3 regions of the Paenibacillus sp. FSL R5-0887 genome follow, and region 1 is predicted to be linked to each of the others. Evidence: a T-box and tRNA genes for the amino acid it is inferred to sense, from the RefSeq annotation. Region 1 holds a T-box; the other regions hold tRNA genes.
What was found. The T-box of region 1 lies ahead of metG (methionine--tRNA ligase). A T-box ahead of a tRNA ligase gene usually reads a tRNA of that ligase, here a tRNA-Met.

Region 1 (6,085 bases):
GTGAAGGAGCAAAAGCCAAAAGAAGGCACGGAGAACGAGTTCGAAGAAGTTATTCAAGAACAAACCGTAAACAGCATGGTGCCTATCTGGCGCAAGAACAAAAGCGAGCTGACTACAGAAGACTATGATAACTTCTATGCAGAGAAACGTTACGGCTTCGATAAGCCGCTTAAACATATTCATATCAGTGCTGATGGTGCTGTAGTGTACAATGCAATCCTGTTCATTCCAGAAAATACGCCGTTTGACTATTACACAAAGGAATATGAAAAAGGTCTTGAGCTCTATTCCAATGGTGTGCTGATTATGAACAAATGTGCGGATCTGCTGCCTGATTACTTCAGCTTTGTAAAAGGTATGGTGGACTCAGAGGATCTTTCCTTGAACATTTCCAGAGAGATGCTCCAGCATGACCGTCAGCTGACTCTGATCGCTAAGAACATTAAGAATAAAGTGAAAAGCCAACTGCAAAGCCTGCTGAAGGATGAAAGAGAGAAATATGAGCAGTTCTATAATGCTTTTGGCAGACAGCTTAAGTTTGGTGTCTATAACGATTATGGGATGCACAAAGACACCCTTCAAGATTTGTTGATGTTCTACTCCTCTAAGGAGAAGAAGCTGGTTACGCTGGACGAATACGTCTCAAGAATGCCAGAAGATCAGAAATATATCTACTATGCTTCCGGAGAGTCGATCGACAGAATCGAGAAGCTCCCGCAAACCGAGCTTGTATCGGATAAAGGGTATGAAATTCTCTACTTCACTGATGATATTGATGAATTTGCGATCAAGATGATTCAGTCTTATAAGGAAAAAGAATTTAAATCCGTATCCAGCGGAGATCTGGGGATCGAAGCCGACGAAGCGGACAAGCCAACGGAAGCGGAAGAGAACGAAAACAAGGAGCTTTTTGAAGCGATGAAGGACATCCTGTCCGGCAAAGTGAAAAATGTCAAAGCTTCCAAACGTTTAAAGACTCATCCGGTATGTCTCTCTGCTGAAGGTGAACTGACAATCGAGATGGAAAAAATCCTGAAATCGATGCCGAATGGCCAAGAGGTGCAAGCGGATAAGGTACTCGAAATCAACATCCATCACGAAGTGTTCCAGTCCTTGAAGGCGGCAGCAGAGAACGACAAAGAAAAGCTCGGTTTATACACGAACCTGCTGTACAACCAAGCCCTGTTGATCGAAGGTCTACAGGTTAGTGATCCTGTTCAGTTCACCAATGATATTTGCAAAATCATGAAATAATATGAAGTACAGAGACCATCCAATTGTATTATGATTGGGTGGTCTTTTTTATTTCAGTATTTCATTTTGTTGTGCGAAAAAGGTAGTAATCAATTTCAGAGTCATTATTTGTGCAACCGCTGATCGAATAGATAATTTCACCTTGTGTGCTTTTTTTACTCGTCACTTCGGAGCAGGTATCGGTTCTGACTCCTGTGTTGCTTCCACCAAATGCATCATTAGAAGTATCATAGCTGTAATTAATCACGTTACCGTCAAATTTTAAATCCTTAAATATGGGATCGCCTTCATCTGTGTAACTTGTAACGCGTATATTGTCTGCTTTTTTGCTGGAGAGATTAGTTATAAATTTCTCGAATTTATCGAGGTTGTACACTTTTTCAAAAGAAACAATATCCCCTCTACTGATGGCTTCTTTGGAAGTATAGGGTTCACTTTTGGGAACAGAATTAACTTTATTATCGGAACAACCCCATACTCCTGCTAGTAAAAGAACAGAGAGTGTAAGCAAATTTACTTTTTTCACTGAGGGACCTCCTTGTAACGTATTTATATAAAAGACGGAGATTAACTGGAAAAGTTACAGAGAGCTTGATGTTTCACATTGACAATAAACAACAAATTGAGTATTATTTTCTCTAACTTGAATATGTAAAAGCAAAGAAGAGAAAGAGTACCACGGCAATTCTTTCAACAGAGAGCTCCGGTCGCTGAAAAGGAGTAAAGAAAACCCTTGGGAATATGGTCTCAGAGCTGCGCATCGAAACCTTATGGGTTGTAGGCTGCGCCGGAACCTGCATCCGTTACAGTGCTAGGGTATAAACGTTAATTAACGTCGTACCTGAAGAGGTAAATGTCATGAGGCATTTATAAAATTAGGTGGTAACACGTGAGTAGAACTCTCGTCCTTTGTGGATGGGAGTTTTTTGTTGTCTAAAAAAAGGAGGAGAAGGTTAATGAGTAATGTGTTTATAGGTGGCGCTTGGCCGTATGCGAATGGATCTTTACATCTGGGGAGATTATCAAGTGTGTTGCCTGGGGATGTGCTGGCACGATATTTTCGCTCCAAAGGGGATAACGTATTATATGTATCAGGCAGTGATTGCCATGGCACACCCGTAGCAGTTCAGGCTGCGAATGAAGGGATTACGCCGGGAGCTTTTGCAAGCAGATATCATGAAGAGTTTCTGAAGTGTTTTGAACAGCTGGGATTTAGTTATGATCTATATACTCGAACGGATCAACAGCAGCATCATAAGGTTGTGCAAGCGTTGTTTACAAAGCTGCTAGAGAATGGTCATTTATAAAAAAAAACCATTGCTCAATGTTACTGCGAGGTGGATCAGCGCTTTTTGCCAGACAGATATGTGGAAGGGACTTGTCCGGTATGTGGTGAGCGGGCGCGAGGGGATCAATGTGATTATTGTTCTACGATTCTAGATCCTGCCGATTTGTTAGACAGAGTCTGCAAATTATGTGGGAATACACCAACAGAAAGGCCGACAGAACATTATTATCTTAGCTTATCTAATTTTCAGTCTGAATTAACGGAATATGTAGAGGAAGCACAATTTTGGAGAGAAAACGCTATAAAACTGACCAAACGTTATTTACAAGAAGAGCTGCAGGACCGCGCGGTAACAAGAGACTTGTCTTGGGGTGTAGATGTTCCTGTGGCTGGATTTGAAGATAAAAAAATTTATGTTTGGATTGAGGCGGTAAGTGGTTATTTATCAGCCAGTAAGCAGTGGGCTGCACAGTCCGGAGGAAACTGGGAGGATTTTTGGTTAGAGGAAAAAGGGGCGATTACCGCTTATTATGTGCATGGTAAAGACAATATTCCTTTTCACACTTTAATATGGCCGGCTGTGTTATTAGGAGCAGGAGGTCTGCATTTACCGGACAGGATTATATCTAGCGAATATTTAACCCTTGAAGGGCAGAAATTCTCCACTAGCCGAAATTGGGCGGTCTGGGTACCTGATATTTTAGAGCGGTATCAGCCAGATTCTATTCGTTATTTCTTAATTGCCAATGGACCTGAGAAGCGGGACACGGATTTTTCCTGGAGAGAGTTTATTTATAGCCATAATGGAGAGCTGCTTGGAGCATTTGGTAACTTTGTGAACCGTTCATTGGCTTTTATAGATAAGTTTTATGAAGGGAAAGTGCCAAATGGGCAATTAGATAAGGGGTGGAAGGACAATATTGACCTCTTGTATCTGGAATCAGGACGGCTTATTGAGGCTGGGAATCTAAAAGATGCGCTGGAGTTTATTTTTTCTTATGTGCGCAAGGCAAACCAGTATTTCGATCTGCAAAAACCATGGATACAGATAAAAGAGGATCAGGTTTCTTGTGATTCTGCAATATACACATGTGTGCAGATTATTGCGAACTTAGCGAATTTGTTGCATCCGTTTCTACCGTTCTCTTGTGACAAGATCAGGGGGTTCCTGTCGTTAGAACTACCGAATTGGCAGCCTTGCTCGGTGCACCCTTACCAACAGGTTACTGATTTACAATTATTGTTTGAACGAATTGATATTAGCCGTATTAAAGAAGAAGAGGATAGGCTAGATCAACAGCAAGTGAATAAATAGAGCTGGTATTTATCCATTCCTGAAGCTTTCAATAAACTTGGAAGCCAATGATGATAAGTATTTATCCTTAATCCAGACGGCGGCGACCCGCGTGCGTAGTGATTCACTACTGATTTCTTTATAGATCAAATTATGGTTACTCGTTAATTCGAAAGCGGATTTGGGGATGATTCCGATGCCAAGACCAGCGTTTGCCCAGAGCAATGTTGTTCTAGCATCATCATTCATACAGAAAATCAGCGGATCAAAGCCGTTCTCAAGACATGTTTCCCGGATAAGCTGCTCAAAACGGCGGTAGATAATAAGTGGCTTATCCTTTAGCTCACCGATCTCAATAAAGGTTTCATCCGTTTTCCAGTCATACTCAGGTGTCATTACGGCAATCATAGGTTCAGCTTGTGTGTAAAGACATTCTAAATTTGTACCATTAAAGGGTGTCCTAACAATTCCGACTTCGACAATACCTTTATTCAGGAGGTCAATGATTCTAAAGGTATTTCCTTCATGAATCTCAAATTTCACACCTTTATACGTTTTGTGGAACTCACATAGCCGATCTTGAAGCAACGTAGCTCCAGAGGAGGAAACTGTACCAATGGCTAGGGTTCCTTTTAAACCTTTGACAAAATCAGTGAGCTCACGGGCAGTGGAATCTGCCAGCTCCAGGATTTGTTGGGCACGGTCCCGCAATATGGCTCCAGCTTCAGTGAGCTGCACGCTGCGTGGACCCCGTTCCACTAGCTTTACACCGAGTTCTTCCTCTAGGAGCTTTAGCTGCTGGCTCAGCGGAGGCTGGGCCATTTGCAGTTTTTTGGCTGCAGATGTAATCTGTCCTTCCTCAGCTATCGCCATAAAATATTTAAGTTGTCTAATATCCATATAAAAATCCTCCGAACTTGAGATATGCTAATCGTATGGGAGCGATACGAATCCAATATTATTAATATGTGAGTAGATATGCCATAATCATAACTGTTCTTATACATATTTCAAGTGGTTAAATACTTCTTATGTTGGGTGTGGATGAATTTGTTCAAAATTGCAGTATATTTAAAGCCGTACAAAAAAGAAGCGATCATTGGACCGATCTTCAAACTGATGGAAGCGATTCTGGAGCTGATTTTGCCTACCATTGTCGCATTGATCATCAACAACGGGGTTGGTAATCATGACAGCGCCTATGTTTACCGCATGGGTGGCCTAATGGTGCTGATGTCACTGCTTGGCTTCGGCTGCTCCATGGTATGCCAATACTATGCAGCCCGGGCTTCACAGGGATTCGGTACGACACTACGCAATAAGATGTTTAGACATATCACCTCTTTGTCGTATGCTGAGCTGGATACCTTAGGTACACCTACACTGATTAATCGGATTACCAATGACGTAAACCAGCTGCAAATTGCTGTGGCTATGCTAATTCGTCTAGTTATTCGTGCACCGTTTATCTGTATCGGGGCTATCCTAATGTCCATGATTTTGGATTTTAGATTATCGCTGATTCTAATTGCGGCAACACCGATTTTTGGCATTATTTTATATTTTATTATCACCCGTAGTGCTCCTTTGTACCGAAAATACCAGCAGAAGCTGGATGCCCTTGCGCTCGTACTGAGTGAGAATTTATCGGGGATTCGAGTGATTCGTGCTTTTGCCAAAAGACGTACAGAAAAAGAACGTTTTGATGCTTCATCCGATGATTTGACTACTACAGCGATCCGGGTTTCGCGGATTTCTGCTTTGCTTGGGCCGATGACTACACTTGTAGTAAATGCGGCGATCATTGCTATTTTGTGGGTAGGCGGAATTCATATCGATGGGGGCCGATTGTCTCAAGGGGAGATCATTGCCTTCATCAATTACATCACTCAAATCTTGCTGGCGCTGATAGTGGTCTCCAACTTGGTCATTATTTTTACCAAAGCCTCATCCTCAGCTAATCGTGTAAATGAAGTGCTGGGTGTTAAGGTCTCCGTGTCTGAGGAAGGAAATGCTGTGATTGCTGAACCTGACCATGCTGCCCCTGCTATACAATTCGATCACGTATCCTTTGGGTATAATACGACAGGTGAATCGGCATTAGAGGATATATCTCTAGTAATTAATCGCGGAGAGACCGTGGGCCTGATTGGCAGTACGGGTTCAGGTAAGTCTACTTTTGTGAATTTGATCCCTCGTTTTTATGATGCGGTGCAAGGTGAAGTAAAAGTGGATGGTGTGAATGTCCG
Region 2 (6,085 bases), on a different contig from region 1:
CTCACGGGTATTTTGAAGTTACAAAAGATCTAACCCAATACACAAAAGCTAACTTTTTGTCTGAAGTAGGCAAACGTACACCGTTGTTCATTCGTTTTTCTACTGTAGCTGGTGAATTAGGTTCTGCTGATACCGTACGCGACCCTCGTGGATTTGCCGTGAAGTTCTATACTGAAGAAGGAAACTATGATCTCGTAGGTAACAATACGCCTGTATTCTTCGTTCGTGATGCGATTAAATTCCCGGACTTTATTCATACACAGAAACGTGATCCACAGACACATCTGAAGAACCCGAATGCTGTATGGGACTTCTGGTCTTTATCGCCTGAATCTCTGCATCAGGTAACGATTTTGATGTCGGATCGCGGAATTCCAGCTACGCTGAGACATATGCATGGGTTCGGTAGCCATACCTTCAAGTGGGTAAATGCCGAGGGCAATGCAGTCTGGGTGAAATACCATTTCAAAACAGAACAAGGCATTAAGAATCTAGATGCAGACCTTGCTGCCAAAATCGCTGGGGAAAACCCGGATTATCATACAGAGGACTTGTTTAATGCTATTGATAAAGGAGATTTCCCTGCTTGGAAGCTCTACGTGCAAATTATGCCAATCGAGGATGCGAAGACTTACCGTTTTGATCCATTTGATGTAACAAAGGTCTGGTCGCAAAAAGATTATCCGTTAATCGAGGTTGGACGTATGGTATTGGATCGCAATCCGGAGAACTACTTTGCTGAAGTAGAACAAGTTACATTCTCCCCCGGCTCTTTCGTTCCTGGTATTGAAGCTTCGCCTGATAAATTGCTACAAGGCCGTCTGTTCGCTTATGGTGATGCACACCGTCACCGGGTTGGTCCCAACCATAACAGTTTACCTATCAACCGTCCAAAAGTAGAAGTGAAGAACTATCAACGTGATGGTGGCATGGCCTTGGGCAACAATGGCGGTTCCGGTGCCTATTACGAGCCTAACAGCTTAGGAGGACCTAAAGAATCACCGCAGCATAAAACATCGCCGTTCGAAGTCTCTGGTTATGCGGATAGTGTCTCCTACAATAGTGACGATCACTATACACAACCAGGTGACTTGTACCGTCTAATGTCTGAAGAAGAACGTTCCCGTCTAGTTCAAAATATCGTTGGCGCTATGACTCCTGTTGAAAGTAACGATATCAAACGTCTCCAGATTGAACATTTCTTTAAAGCTGATCCAGACTTGGGACAGCGTATCGCATCCGGTTTGGGTTTATCTGTACCAGACGGAATGTAAGATTGTAAATGCACTTATAAACTAAAGAGGACCTTTGCCCGTAGATGGGAAAGGTCCTCTTTTTGCTAATTAGCTGAAAACATAATAAATGATGACAATCACAACGCCCAGCGTGGAGACAATGGATAGACATGAAAAAAACGTGTTCCAGTTATTGCCTTTCATTTGTCTTATACACGACCAGTATAGTGGTTCTTTGGTGCTCTGCCCCATCACGTGATGATTTAACTACCGAACCGTAACAGATATTCACAATCTGTTCCTCCCGTAGTCCTGCCAGGAACTCATTAGCTTTATTCTCTGCATAAGAATTATCAGCATCTACAAACTCTTTAACTTGAATCATCCTGATCTCCTCCTTTAATAAATTAAGTAGTTATTTTATAGTTCTGGAATCTATATGTGAACTCAACGAAATGTACATGGCGTATCACTCCCCAGGTAACAATTAATGTAAAAATATCTTCAAAATACAGTATAGGCATTTCGCAGTTTTCTACGAAATGCCTATGCATCAGCCTATCATAGCACCCAAGTATGTAATAGTCAAAGGTTTTCATTACAATATTTAGAAGGTTTTAATTCCCCTTTTAAAATGGATTGGATTTACAAATAGAAGCTGGTATACTGATCAGAAGGTCTCCATTGGGGGACCTCTATTTGTATAGGAGGGATTTTAAGATGGCAACACACCATAACAGGTTTACAAGGAATGTGCTACTTAGAGGGGGTGAAATCTACTATGAACCATAGTCTTATCTATGAAGGCTCACGGACACAGCTGCTTCAGCAGCTTATCTATTTTGATGAGGAAAAAATCGCATTTCTAAATCAATACTTTCCGGTACGGAGCAAGGATAGAAGCAACGCTGAAACGCTGTTATCCCGTTATTGCTCCGAGCTGGAACAATTACTAACTGAGTTCAATGGTGAAGATTTAAATTCACAGGTCTTTATCGGAAGTCAGCTGCAGCTTCGTTACTTGGACGATAATACTACAGATATCTATACCATCGTATTTCCTAACCAAGCAGAACCTAACGATAACAAGATTTCTATGTTGTCACCTATAGGCATGCAGCTGCTGCTGGCTGAGCTCGGCAGTACTTGTCAGCTAGCGATTCCTTCAGGTCAACTAGAGGTGAAGATCGAAAGCATTAAGTTCGTGAATAATGGTGAAGTAGGCGTTCTTATATAAGGACGATCCCTTATATAGCCACTACAGCAGCGTCCCTTTCCAGATATTAAGGAGGAGGACGCTGTTCTATTATTTAAGCCTCAAACCTTCTTCCAGCTTATTAACTGACTTCTGGATCCTTGCTGCTCTGGTTTCCGGTCTTTTCGCCCCTTCGATCCAGCTCACATATTCCTTCCGATAGGAATAAGCCAAGCTGTTATAATATACCTCTGCCTGCTCATTGCTGCTTAGTGCGTCCAGAAAATCTTCTGGAGCTTCTATCTCTCGCAATTGATGATCTTGTTCCATTGTCACCCGAACTATATCTCCAGGTTGAGCATGGGCTAAGTCTCGCAGTTCTTTTTTCACGACCATAAAATGTTTCCCATTACCATGCGGCATGAGTGTTCCTCTATAGGGAATGTCATTCAGGCTTCCTTTAACTTGTATCCTTGATTTAGTTTCATATATTTGTTCAGCGTCAAAAGGAACCGTAAGATATGTCCAACTCCCATTCGTATCTGGTCTGACTAACCTTGCTTCAAATTCAAACATTGGCCCCTCCTCAAATAAAATCTCTAGTTCCTATTGTATCCATACGTGCTTAACTATACAAAAAAACACCCGCCTAATACCGGCAGGTGTTTCTCTTTATAAGCGGGTGATGGGAATCGAACCCACGCTATCAGCTTGGAAGGCTGAAGTTCTACCATTGAACTACACCCGCAAAGGTATAAAATCGGGATGACACGATTTGAACATGCGACCCCCTGGTCCCAAACCAGGTGCTCTACCAAGCTGAGCTACATCCCGTTAACAATACTATAACTGCTTAGTAATAAAAATGGCGCGCCCTGAGAGATTCGAACTCCCGGCCTTTTGATTCGTAGTCAAACGCTCTATCCAGCTGAGCTAAGGGCGCAAAATCTATATGGAGCGGACGACGGGAATCGAACCCGCGACCCTCGCCTTGGCAAGGCGATGCTCTACCGCTGAGCCACGTCCGCAAAAACATGGTGCGCGTGAAGGGACTCGAACCCCCACGTCGTGAAACGCCAGATCCTAAGTCTGGTGCGTCTGCCAATTCCGCCACACGCGCACACTTAAAAAAAAATGGTGAGCCATGAAGGACTCGAACCTTCGACACCCTGATTAAAAGTCAGGTGCTCTACCAACTGAGCTAATGGCTCTCATAAATGGCTGGGGATATAGGATTTGAACCTATGCATGACGGAGTCAAAGTCCGTTGCCTTACCGCTTGGCTAATCCCCAATAATAATTAACTAAATGGCGGAACCGACGGGATTCGAACCCGCGATCTCCTGCGTGACAGGCAGGCATGTTAGGCCAACTACACCACGGTTCCATAGACATAATGCATAAGTGTAAATTGGTTGCGGGGGCAGGATTTGAACCTGCGGCCTTCGGGTTATGAGCCCGACGAGCTACCGGGCTGCTCCACCCCGCGTCATTAATAAGTATATACTATTCATTTTCACCATACCAGCTTATCCCTAAACATAATGTATAAGAGTAAATTGGTTGCGGGGGCAGGACTTGAACCTGCGACCTTCGGGTTATGAGCCCGACGAGCTACCGGGCTGCTCCACCCCGCGTCAGTGAAAATAATATGGTGGAGGCTGAGGGGATCGAACCCCCGACCCTCTGCTTGTAAGGCAGATGCTCTCCCAGCTGAGCTAAGCCTCCATGATATGACCCGTATGGGATTCGAACCCATGTTACCTCCGTGAAAGGGAGGTGTCTTAACCCCTTGACCAACGGGCCATGCTAATAATTTTTATGGCGGAGAGAGAGGGATTCGAACCCTCGAGACGCTTGTGGCGCCTACACGATTTCCAATCGTGCTCCTTCGGCCAAACTCGGACACCTCTCCATAAATGGCTCCCCGAACAGGACTCGAACCTGTGACAACTCGATTAACAGTCGAGTGCTCTACCAACTGAGCTATCAGGGAATATGGTGGGCCTTAGTGGACTCGAACCACCGACCTCACCCTTATCAGGGGTGCGCTCTAACCAGCTGAGCTAAAGGCCCTTCTAAGACATATTAATATTAAGGGCAAAAAAAATACCACGGGTAATGTGGTTGTCCGCTTGGCGGCGTCCTACTCTCCCAGGACCCTTCGGTCCAAGTACCATCGGCGCTGGAGGGCTTAACGGTCGTGTTCGGGATGGGTACGTGTGGAACCCCTCCGCTATCGCCACCAAACGGGCATTTACAGCGTAAATGCTCAGGCTTAATCGCCTGAAAACTGAATCCGAATTGAATTTGCGTCGCCCGTCATCTCTTCGGGGCCCCCGGAAAGTATTCGGAATTAGCTTCGCAGCTTCTTCTTCACTTTTTGGGGTATTTTTAGGATAAGCCCTCGACCGATTAGTATTGGTCAGCTCCATGCATTGCTGCACTTCCACCTCCAACCTATCTACCTCGTCGTCTTCAAGGGGTCTTACTAATTGGGAAATCTCATCTTGAGGGGGGCTTCACGCTTAGATGCTTTCAGCGCTTATCCCGTCCGTACGTAGCTACCCAGCCATGCTCCTGGCGGAACAACTGGTGCACCAGCGGTACGTCCATCCCGGTCCTCTCGTACTAAGGACAGCTCCTCTCAAATTTCCTGCGCCCACGACAGATAGGGACCGAACTGTCTCACGACGTTCTGAACCCAGCTCGCGTACCGCTTTAATGGGCGAACAGCCCAACCCTTGGGACCTACTTCAGCCCCAGGATGCGATGAGCCGACATCGAGGTGCCAAACCTCCCCGTCGATGTGGACTCTTGGGGGAGATAAGCCTGTTATCCCCAGGGTAGCTTTTATCCGTTGAGCGATGGCCCTTCCATGCGGTACCACCGGATCACTAAGTCCGACTTTCGTCCCTGCTCGACTTGTAGGTCTCGCAGTCAAGCTCCCTTATGCCTTTGCACTCTGCGAATGATTTCCAACCATTCTGAGGGAACCTTGGAACGCCTCCGTTACTCTTTAGGAGGCGACCGCCCCAGTCAAACTGCCCGCCTGACACGGTCCCCGTACCCGGTAAGGGTACTAGGTTAGAACCTAGATACGATCAGGGTGGTATCCCAACGGCGCCTCCACCGAAGCTTGCGCTCCGATTTCTACGGCTCCCACCTATCCTGTACAGATCGTACCCAAATTCAATATCAAGCTGCAGTAAAGCTCCATGGGGTCTTTCCGTCTTGTCGCGGGTAACCTGCATCTTCACAGGTATTAAAATTTCACCGGATCTCTCGTTGAGACAGCGCCCAAGTCGTTACGCCATTCGTGCGGGTCAGAATTTACCTGACAAGGAATTTCGCTACCTTAGGACCGTTATAGTTACGGCCGCCGTTTACTGGGGCTTCGGTTCATAGCTTCGGGTTACCCCTAACCACTCCCCTTAACCTTCCAGCACCGGGCAGGCGTCAGCCCGTATACTTCGCCTTGCGGCTTCGCACAGACCTGTGTTTTTGCTAAACAGTCGCTTGGGCCTTTTCACTGCGGCCCCCTCGTGCTATTCACACTACCGGGGCACCCCTTCTCCCGAAGTTACGGGGTCATTTTGCCGAGTTCCTTAACGAGAGTTCTTCCGCGCGCCTTAGAATTCTCTTCTCGCCTACC
Region 3 (6,085 bases), 1.9 Mb from region 1:
AATCCCAACGATCTGCCCACCACGTACCGCAAAATTGATATCCGACAATAATGCTTTGCCATCTGCATCATTCACACTGAGTCCCTGCACCGTTAGTATTGGCTCACTAACAGCCAGAATCTCTTTGTCATATTTCAGCACGACGTCTCTGCCGACCATTAGTCGCGAGATTTCCTGTTCTGTCACATCCTGTGTTTGAAAAACACCTTCACTACGGCCGCTGCGCATAATCGTAATTCTGTCGCAAATCGCTTTGACTTCCTTTAATTTGTGCGAAATAAAAACTATCGTATGGCCCTGTTCCCTTAATTGCTTAAGCTCGCGGAACAATTCCTCTGTTTCCTGTGGAGTCAACACCGCAGTTGGCTCATCAAGCACCAGAATTTTAGCACCACGCAGCAGCGCCTTAAGAATCTCAACCTTTTGTTTCATCCCAACTGTAAGATCCTCTACTTTTGCCTTTGGATCCACTGCCAGATTGTATTTCCTTGCGGTCTCTTCCGTCATGCGCACAGCCTCGGCATAATTAATGCCAACTCCTCTGCGCGGCTCCATACCCAGCACCATATTCTCTGCCACCGTAAAAGAAGGTACCAACATGAAATGCTGGTGGACCATGCCGATGCCTCTATCAATGGCGTCCTGAGCGGATTGCAGCTTTACTTTTTCACCCTTGATATAGATCTCGCCTTCACTTGGCTCTTCCATGCCGAACATAATCTTCATTAAAGTCGATTTACCTGCACCGTTCTCACCTGCAATCGCATGTATTTCTCCCTCACGTAAAGAAAAATGCACGTCTTTATTTGCAACGACGCCATTGGGATATACCTTGGTAATTCCCCGCATTTCCAGCAGAGCTGTGTACATAGGTCTCAACGCCTTTCAACTTGGAGGTCTGCAAAAATATACAGCTGGAATTCCCCTGACTAGAAGAATCTCCAACTGTAGGTTTAACTCTATAGAACTGATCTTAAGATTTAAAGCTTAAGGCTTAACTGCGTTACGAATAGCTTCTACCTCTGCGGTTTCCATCCCCATCGCATTATCCACTTTAACTTCTTTATTGATCAGCTTTTGCTTCACTTCTTCAACCTTGGCCTGAAGATCAGCCGGGAATACATTTTTATAAATATCATTCTCAGCAATACCTACACCATCATCTACAAAGCTCAATACATCACGTTTGCCCATTTCTAGCGTACCCTCTTGCAATCTCTTCACTGCACCTAGAATAGCCGTATCAATCTTTTTAATAGATGAAGTAACGATTAGATTTGCTTTTTCACTATCCGTATCGTTAATCAACATTGCCTGATCGGAGTCTACACCAATTGCATATTTTTTCTTCTCTTTAGCTGCGTCAAAGATCCCAAGACCTGTACCCCCAGCCACGTTAAAAATAACATCCACACCGGAGTTATATTGAATTAGAGACAGCTCCTTACCTTTTGCAGGGTTAACAAAATCACCAGCGTACGACACAGCCACTTTTACATCAGGATCAACGTACTGAGCACCTTGAATGTAACCGACCAAGAAAGCATTAATCCCCGGAATATCCATACCGCCGACAAACCCAATCACATTCTCAGGGGTAGCATTCGGCATATCCGATTGTGTAGCTAATGCTGCTACGGCACCTGCCAAGAAAGATACTTCATTTGTCGCATAAGACATGTTGTACATGTTATCTGGTGCTTCATCGATGTCGGTATCATAATTAATGAATTTTTTGTCTGGATACAATTCTGCCGTTGCATTAAACATCTCTGTAATTTCAGAACCGCCAGAAATAATTACATCCCAATCCTCGGAAGCGATATCGTTAAATGTAGGCTCCCATTTCGTTTTATCAACGCCCATTTCAACAACCTTTGTTACTGCACCAAGTTCATCCTTAACCTTTTGCAAGCCGTTATTAGCGGAATCAAAAAATGATTTATCCCCAAGTGTCCCCGGAATCAGCAATACAACCTTGAGTTTATCCCCTGCACCTGTTTCTCCGCCTTCGTCCGCTTTGGATCCAGTATTCGTTGAAGAACCATTATTGGACGTGTTATTCCCACATGCTGTGACCAGAACCATCACCATTAATAACAACAAAGAAAGAACTTTTTTATTCATTACTCTATTCCACCCCTAATTTTAGTTGGTTAGTAATCCGCAGAATCCCATCTTCACCCATTGTATAATTCACGGTTCAAATGGAAATTCTCTTTTTTCCAAATAAAGTATCATTAAAAGTAATAAACTTAACGTTTAGGCTCAAAAATAGCAATAAAAATACCATTATTATTAATAATCCGCTTTATTTCCGAACGAGATGGCCAGTCAGGTTGCGAACTTTCGGATTTATTGATACGATCATAACAAATATTATTAAAAATAATTATATGATTTCGGTCATTGTTTTGTACGATTCGGCTAAAACATAAGTATTGGAGGATCATCATGGATCGTGTTCTATATATTGTAAGTGCCACACATGAGCTAAATACTTATATCCCTCCACACCAGCATGAATGCTACGAACTAGTCTATTATTTACAGGGGGTAGGGACAACCAATGTTGGCCCACGAAGTTACCATTTTCGCTCCTCTTCTTTCGCGCTTGTGCCACCCAATCATAAACATGACGAGCACCACCGTGAGGATGCAAATGTATTATTTGTAGGCTTCCACTCAGAACACCCTAATATGAGTAATCTGCTCGGCGTATATGAAGATGATAAAGATCAGACCGTTCTTCAAATCCTGCTGCGAATGAAAGCAGAGTTTACACGCAAGCAAGACGGATTCTCTGAGCTTCTAAACCTACAAATGAGCGAGATTACCGTCCATCTTATGAGGCTTCTTAGTGCCTCTGGATATCAATCCCCAACAGAAGATCGAGTACAATATGTCCTTAATTATATGAATGAGCATTATCGCCATAAATTGTCCGTCGAAACACTATCAGAAATGTCCGGATATAGTTACGATCGTTTTCGCCATCTATTTAAAGAACGTTTCGGGTCTTCACCCCTGCGGTATTTGCTGTTAAAACGCCTGGATTATGCAAAATCTCTATTACGTCATACTCAGATGCAAATCTCTGAAGTATCTGCTGCTGCAGGTTTTGTGAACGATGCCCAATTCTGCAATATGTTCAAACGAGAAATAGGTCTTACCCCGCGAGCATTCCGCATTAATAATCAATCAGGTTAATCACTAATCAGATTAAAAAAAGCCGTTGAAATAGAGAAACTCTCTATTCAACGGCTTACTGCTGTAAACCCAAGGACATAAAGAAAAAGGTTTGTAAGATTGCTTATAAAAGCATTCTTACAAACCTTTTTAAGATACCGGCGAGAGGACTCGAACCTCCACGGTTTCCCACTCGATTTTGAGTCGAGCGCGTCTGCCATTCCGCCACGCCGGCACATATGAACTAAATGGAGGCGCCACCCAGATTTGAACTGGGGATAAAGCTTTTGCAGAGCTTTGCCTTACCACTTGGCTATGGCGCCATGAAAACTTGGAGCGGACGACGGGAATCGAACCCGCGACCCTCGCCTTGGCAAGGCGATGCTCTACCGCTGAGCCACGTCCGCATAAAATGGCTGGGGATATAGGATTCGAACCTATGAGTGACGGAGTCAAAGTCCGTTGCCTTACCGCTTGGCTAATCCCCAATAACATTTTAAAGTAAAATGGGGCGACTGATGGGTCTCGAACCCACGAATGCCGGAACCACAATCCGGTGCGTTAACCCCTTCGCCACAGTCGCCATATTAAGTTGATATTGTTGCCATTATTCATTTTAAAGTAAATGGGGCGGCCGATGGGTCTCGAACCCACGAATGCCGGAACCACAATCCGGTGCGTTAACCCCTTCGCCACGGCCGCCATATTAAACTTTAGAAAGAACTTGGCAGGGGCAGCAGGAATTGAACCCACACCAACGGTTTTGGAGACCGTTGTTCTACCTTTAAACTATGCCCCTAAAAACTGGTGGAGGATGATGGATTCGAACCACCGAACACTCACGTGAGCAGATTTACAGTCTGATGCGTTTGGCCACTTCGCTAATCCTCCAAGGATGGTGCCGGCGAGAGGACTTGAACCCCCAACCTACTGATTACAAGTCAGTTGCTCTACCAATTGAGCTACACCGGCATGGCACTCATTCTTTTGTGATGATAAATGGTGGCTCGGGACGGAATCGAACCGCCGACACGAGGATTTTCAGTCCTCTGCTCTACCGACTGAGCTACCGAGCCATGATGAAAATGGCGGAACCGACGGGATTCGAACCCGCGATCTCCTGCGTGACAGGCAGGCATGTTAGGCCAACTACACCACGGTTCCAAAAGATATAATTGCTTAAGTTAATTGGTTGCGGGGGCAGGATTTGAACCTGCGGCCTTCGGGTTATGAGCCCGACGAGCTACCGGGCTGCTCCACCCCGCGTCAGTAAGAAAGTGTTATGGTGGAGGCTGAGGGGATCGAACCCCCGACCCTCTGCTTGTAAGGCAGATGCTCTCCCAGCTGAGCTAAGCCTCCATAAACAACAATTGTTATTGTACCAAAGTCCACTAGGATAAATCAAGTGAAAATTTGGTGACCCGTATGGGATTCGAACCCATGTTACCTCCGTGAAAGGGAGGTGTCTTAACCCCTTGACCAACGGGCCATACTAATTAAAAATTTGTGGCGGAGAGAGAGGGATTCGAACCCTCGAGACGCTTGTGGCGCCTACACGATTTCCAATCGTGCTCCTTCGGCCAAACTCGGACACCTCTCCATATGGCTCCCCGAACAGGACTCGAACCTGTGACAACTCGATTAACAGTCGAGTGCTCTACCAACTGAGCTATCAGGGAATATTCATACCAGGCTTGATGCCTGAAAACTGAATCCGAAACGAATCTGCATTCTACGTATAGGATAAGCCCTCGACCGATTAGTATTGGTCAGCTCCATGCATTACTGCACTTCCACCTCCAACCTATCTACCTCGTCGTCTTCAAGGGGTCTTACTAATTGGGAAATCTCATCTTGAGGGGGGCTTCACGCTTAGATGCTTTCAGCGCTTATCCCGTCCGTACGTAGCTACCCAGCCATGCTCCTGGCGGAACAACTGGTGCACCAGCGGTACGTCCATCCCGGTCCTCTCGTACTAAGGACAGCTCCTCTCAAATTTCCTGCGCCCACGACAGATAGGGACCGAACTGTCTCACGACGTTCTGAACCCAGCTCGCGTACCGCTTTAATGGGCGAACAGCCCAACCCTTGGGACCTACTTCAGCCCCAGGATGCGATGAGCCGACATCGAGGTGCCAAACCTCCCCGTCGATGTGGACTCTTGGGGGAGATAAGCCTGTTATCCCCAGGGTAGCTTTTATCCGTTGAGCGATGGCCCTTCCATGCGGTACCACCGGATCACTAAGTCCGACTTTCGTCCCTGCTCGACTTGTAGGTCTCGCAGTCAAGCTCCCTTATGCCTTTGCACTCTGCGAATGATTTCCAACCATTCTGAGGGAACCTTGGAACGCCTCCGTTACTCTTTAGGAGGCGACCGCCCCAGTCAAACTGCCCGCCTGACACGGTCCCCGTACCCGGTAAGGGTACTAGGTTAGAACCTAGATACGATCAGGGTGGTATCCCAACGGCGCCTCCACCGAAGCTTGCGCTCCGATTTCTACGGCTCCCACCTATCCTGTACAGATCGTACCCAAATTCAATATCAAGCTGCAGTAAAGCTCCATGGGGTCTTTCCGTCTTGTCGCGGGTAACCTGCATCTTCACAGGTATTAAAATTTCACCGGATCTCTCGTTGAGACAGCGCCCAAGTCGTTACGCCATTCGTGCGGGTCAGAATTTACCTGACAAGGAATTTCGCTACCTTAGGACCGTTATAGTTACGGCCGCCGTTTACTGGGGCTTCGGTTCATAGCTTCGGGTTACCCCTAACCACTCCCCTTAACCTTCCAGCACCGGGCAGGCGTCAGCCCGTATACTTCGCCTTGCGGCTTCGCACAGACCTGTGTTTTTGCTAAACAGTCGCTTGGGCCTTTTCACTGCGGCCCCCTCGTGCTAT

Region 2: it has a tRNA-Met gene. The T-box ahead of metG (methionine--tRNA ligase) is inferred to sense a tRNA for this amino acid. The anticodon was not compared.
Region 3: it has a tRNA-Met gene. The T-box ahead of metG (methionine--tRNA ligase) is inferred to sense a tRNA for this amino acid. The anticodon was not compared.

Annotation. Positions count from the first base shown of each region.
Region 1 is NZ_JBBOCE010000001.1:2,063,959-2,070,043, reverse strand. It holds gene htpG (molecular chaperone HtpG) at 1-1,254, shown strand, start outside; gene MKY14_RS09235 (DUF4362 domain-containing protein) at 1,316-1,780, opposite strand; T-box leader at 1,906-2,167, shown strand; partial or broken gene metG (methionine--tRNA ligase) at 2,211-3,857, shown strand; gene MKY14_RS09225 (LysR family transcriptional regulator) at 3,867-4,736, opposite strand; gene MKY14_RS09220 (ABC transporter ATP-binding protein) at 4,887-6,085, shown strand, end outside.
Region 2 is NZ_JBBOCE010000002.1:1,179,044-1,185,128, forward strand. It holds gene katA (catalase KatA) at 1-1,274, shown strand, start outside; gene MKY14_RS23195 (sporulation protein Cse60) at 1,426-1,620, opposite strand; gene MKY14_RS23200 (GreA/GreB family elongation factor) at 2,017-2,472, shown strand; gene MKY14_RS23205 (YdeI/OmpD-associated family protein) at 2,542-3,006, opposite strand; tRNA gene MKY14_RS23210 (tRNA-Gly) at 3,108-3,178, opposite strand; tRNA gene MKY14_RS23215 (tRNA-Pro) at 3,191-3,264, opposite strand; tRNA gene MKY14_RS23220 (tRNA-Arg) at 3,297-3,373, opposite strand; tRNA gene MKY14_RS23225 (tRNA-Gly) at 3,384-3,458, opposite strand; tRNA gene MKY14_RS23230 (tRNA-Leu) at 3,466-3,550, opposite strand; tRNA gene MKY14_RS23235 (tRNA-Lys) at 3,566-3,641, opposite strand; tRNA gene MKY14_RS23240 (tRNA-Gln) at 3,649-3,723, opposite strand; tRNA gene MKY14_RS23245 (tRNA-Asp) at 3,740-3,817, opposite strand; tRNA gene MKY14_RS23250 (tRNA-Met) at 3,843-3,919, opposite strand; tRNA gene MKY14_RS23255 (tRNA-Met) at 3,991-4,067, opposite strand; tRNA gene MKY14_RS23260 (tRNA-Val) at 4,083-4,158, opposite strand; tRNA gene MKY14_RS23265 (tRNA-Glu) at 4,165-4,236, opposite strand; tRNA gene MKY14_RS23270 (tRNA-Ser) at 4,253-4,345, opposite strand; tRNA gene MKY14_RS23275 (tRNA-Asn) at 4,351-4,426, opposite strand; tRNA gene MKY14_RS23280 (tRNA-Ile) at 4,430-4,506, opposite strand; rRNA gene rrf (5S ribosomal RNA) at 4,564-4,680, opposite strand; rRNA gene MKY14_RS23290 (23S ribosomal RNA) at 4,826-6,085, opposite strand, start outside.
Region 3 is NZ_JBBOCE010000001.1:3,960,730-3,966,814, forward strand. It holds gene MKY14_RS17590 (ABC transporter ATP-binding protein) at 1-870, opposite strand, end outside; gene MKY14_RS17595 (BMP family ABC transporter substrate-binding protein) at 988-2,127, opposite strand; gene MKY14_RS17600 (AraC family transcriptional regulator) at 2,455-3,210, shown strand; tRNA gene MKY14_RS17605 (tRNA-Leu) at 3,346-3,424, opposite strand; tRNA gene MKY14_RS17610 (tRNA-Cys) at 3,439-3,512, opposite strand; tRNA gene MKY14_RS17615 (tRNA-Gly) at 3,522-3,596, opposite strand; tRNA gene MKY14_RS17620 (tRNA-Gln) at 3,603-3,677, opposite strand; tRNA gene MKY14_RS17625 (tRNA-His) at 3,697-3,772, opposite strand; tRNA gene MKY14_RS17630 (tRNA-His) at 3,816-3,891, opposite strand; tRNA gene MKY14_RS17635 (tRNA-Trp) at 3,915-3,988, opposite strand; tRNA gene MKY14_RS17640 (tRNA-Tyr) at 3,995-4,080, opposite strand; tRNA gene MKY14_RS17645 (tRNA-Thr) at 4,086-4,161, opposite strand; tRNA gene MKY14_RS17650 (tRNA-Phe) at 4,190-4,265, opposite strand; tRNA gene MKY14_RS17655 (tRNA-Asp) at 4,276-4,353, opposite strand; tRNA gene MKY14_RS17660 (tRNA-Met) at 4,379-4,455, opposite strand; tRNA gene MKY14_RS17665 (tRNA-Val) at 4,473-4,548, opposite strand; tRNA gene MKY14_RS17670 (tRNA-Glu) at 4,604-4,678, opposite strand; tRNA gene MKY14_RS17675 (tRNA-Ser) at 4,697-4,789, opposite strand; tRNA gene MKY14_RS17680 (tRNA-Asn) at 4,793-4,868, opposite strand; rRNA gene MKY14_RS17685 (23S ribosomal RNA) at 4,929-6,085, opposite strand, start outside.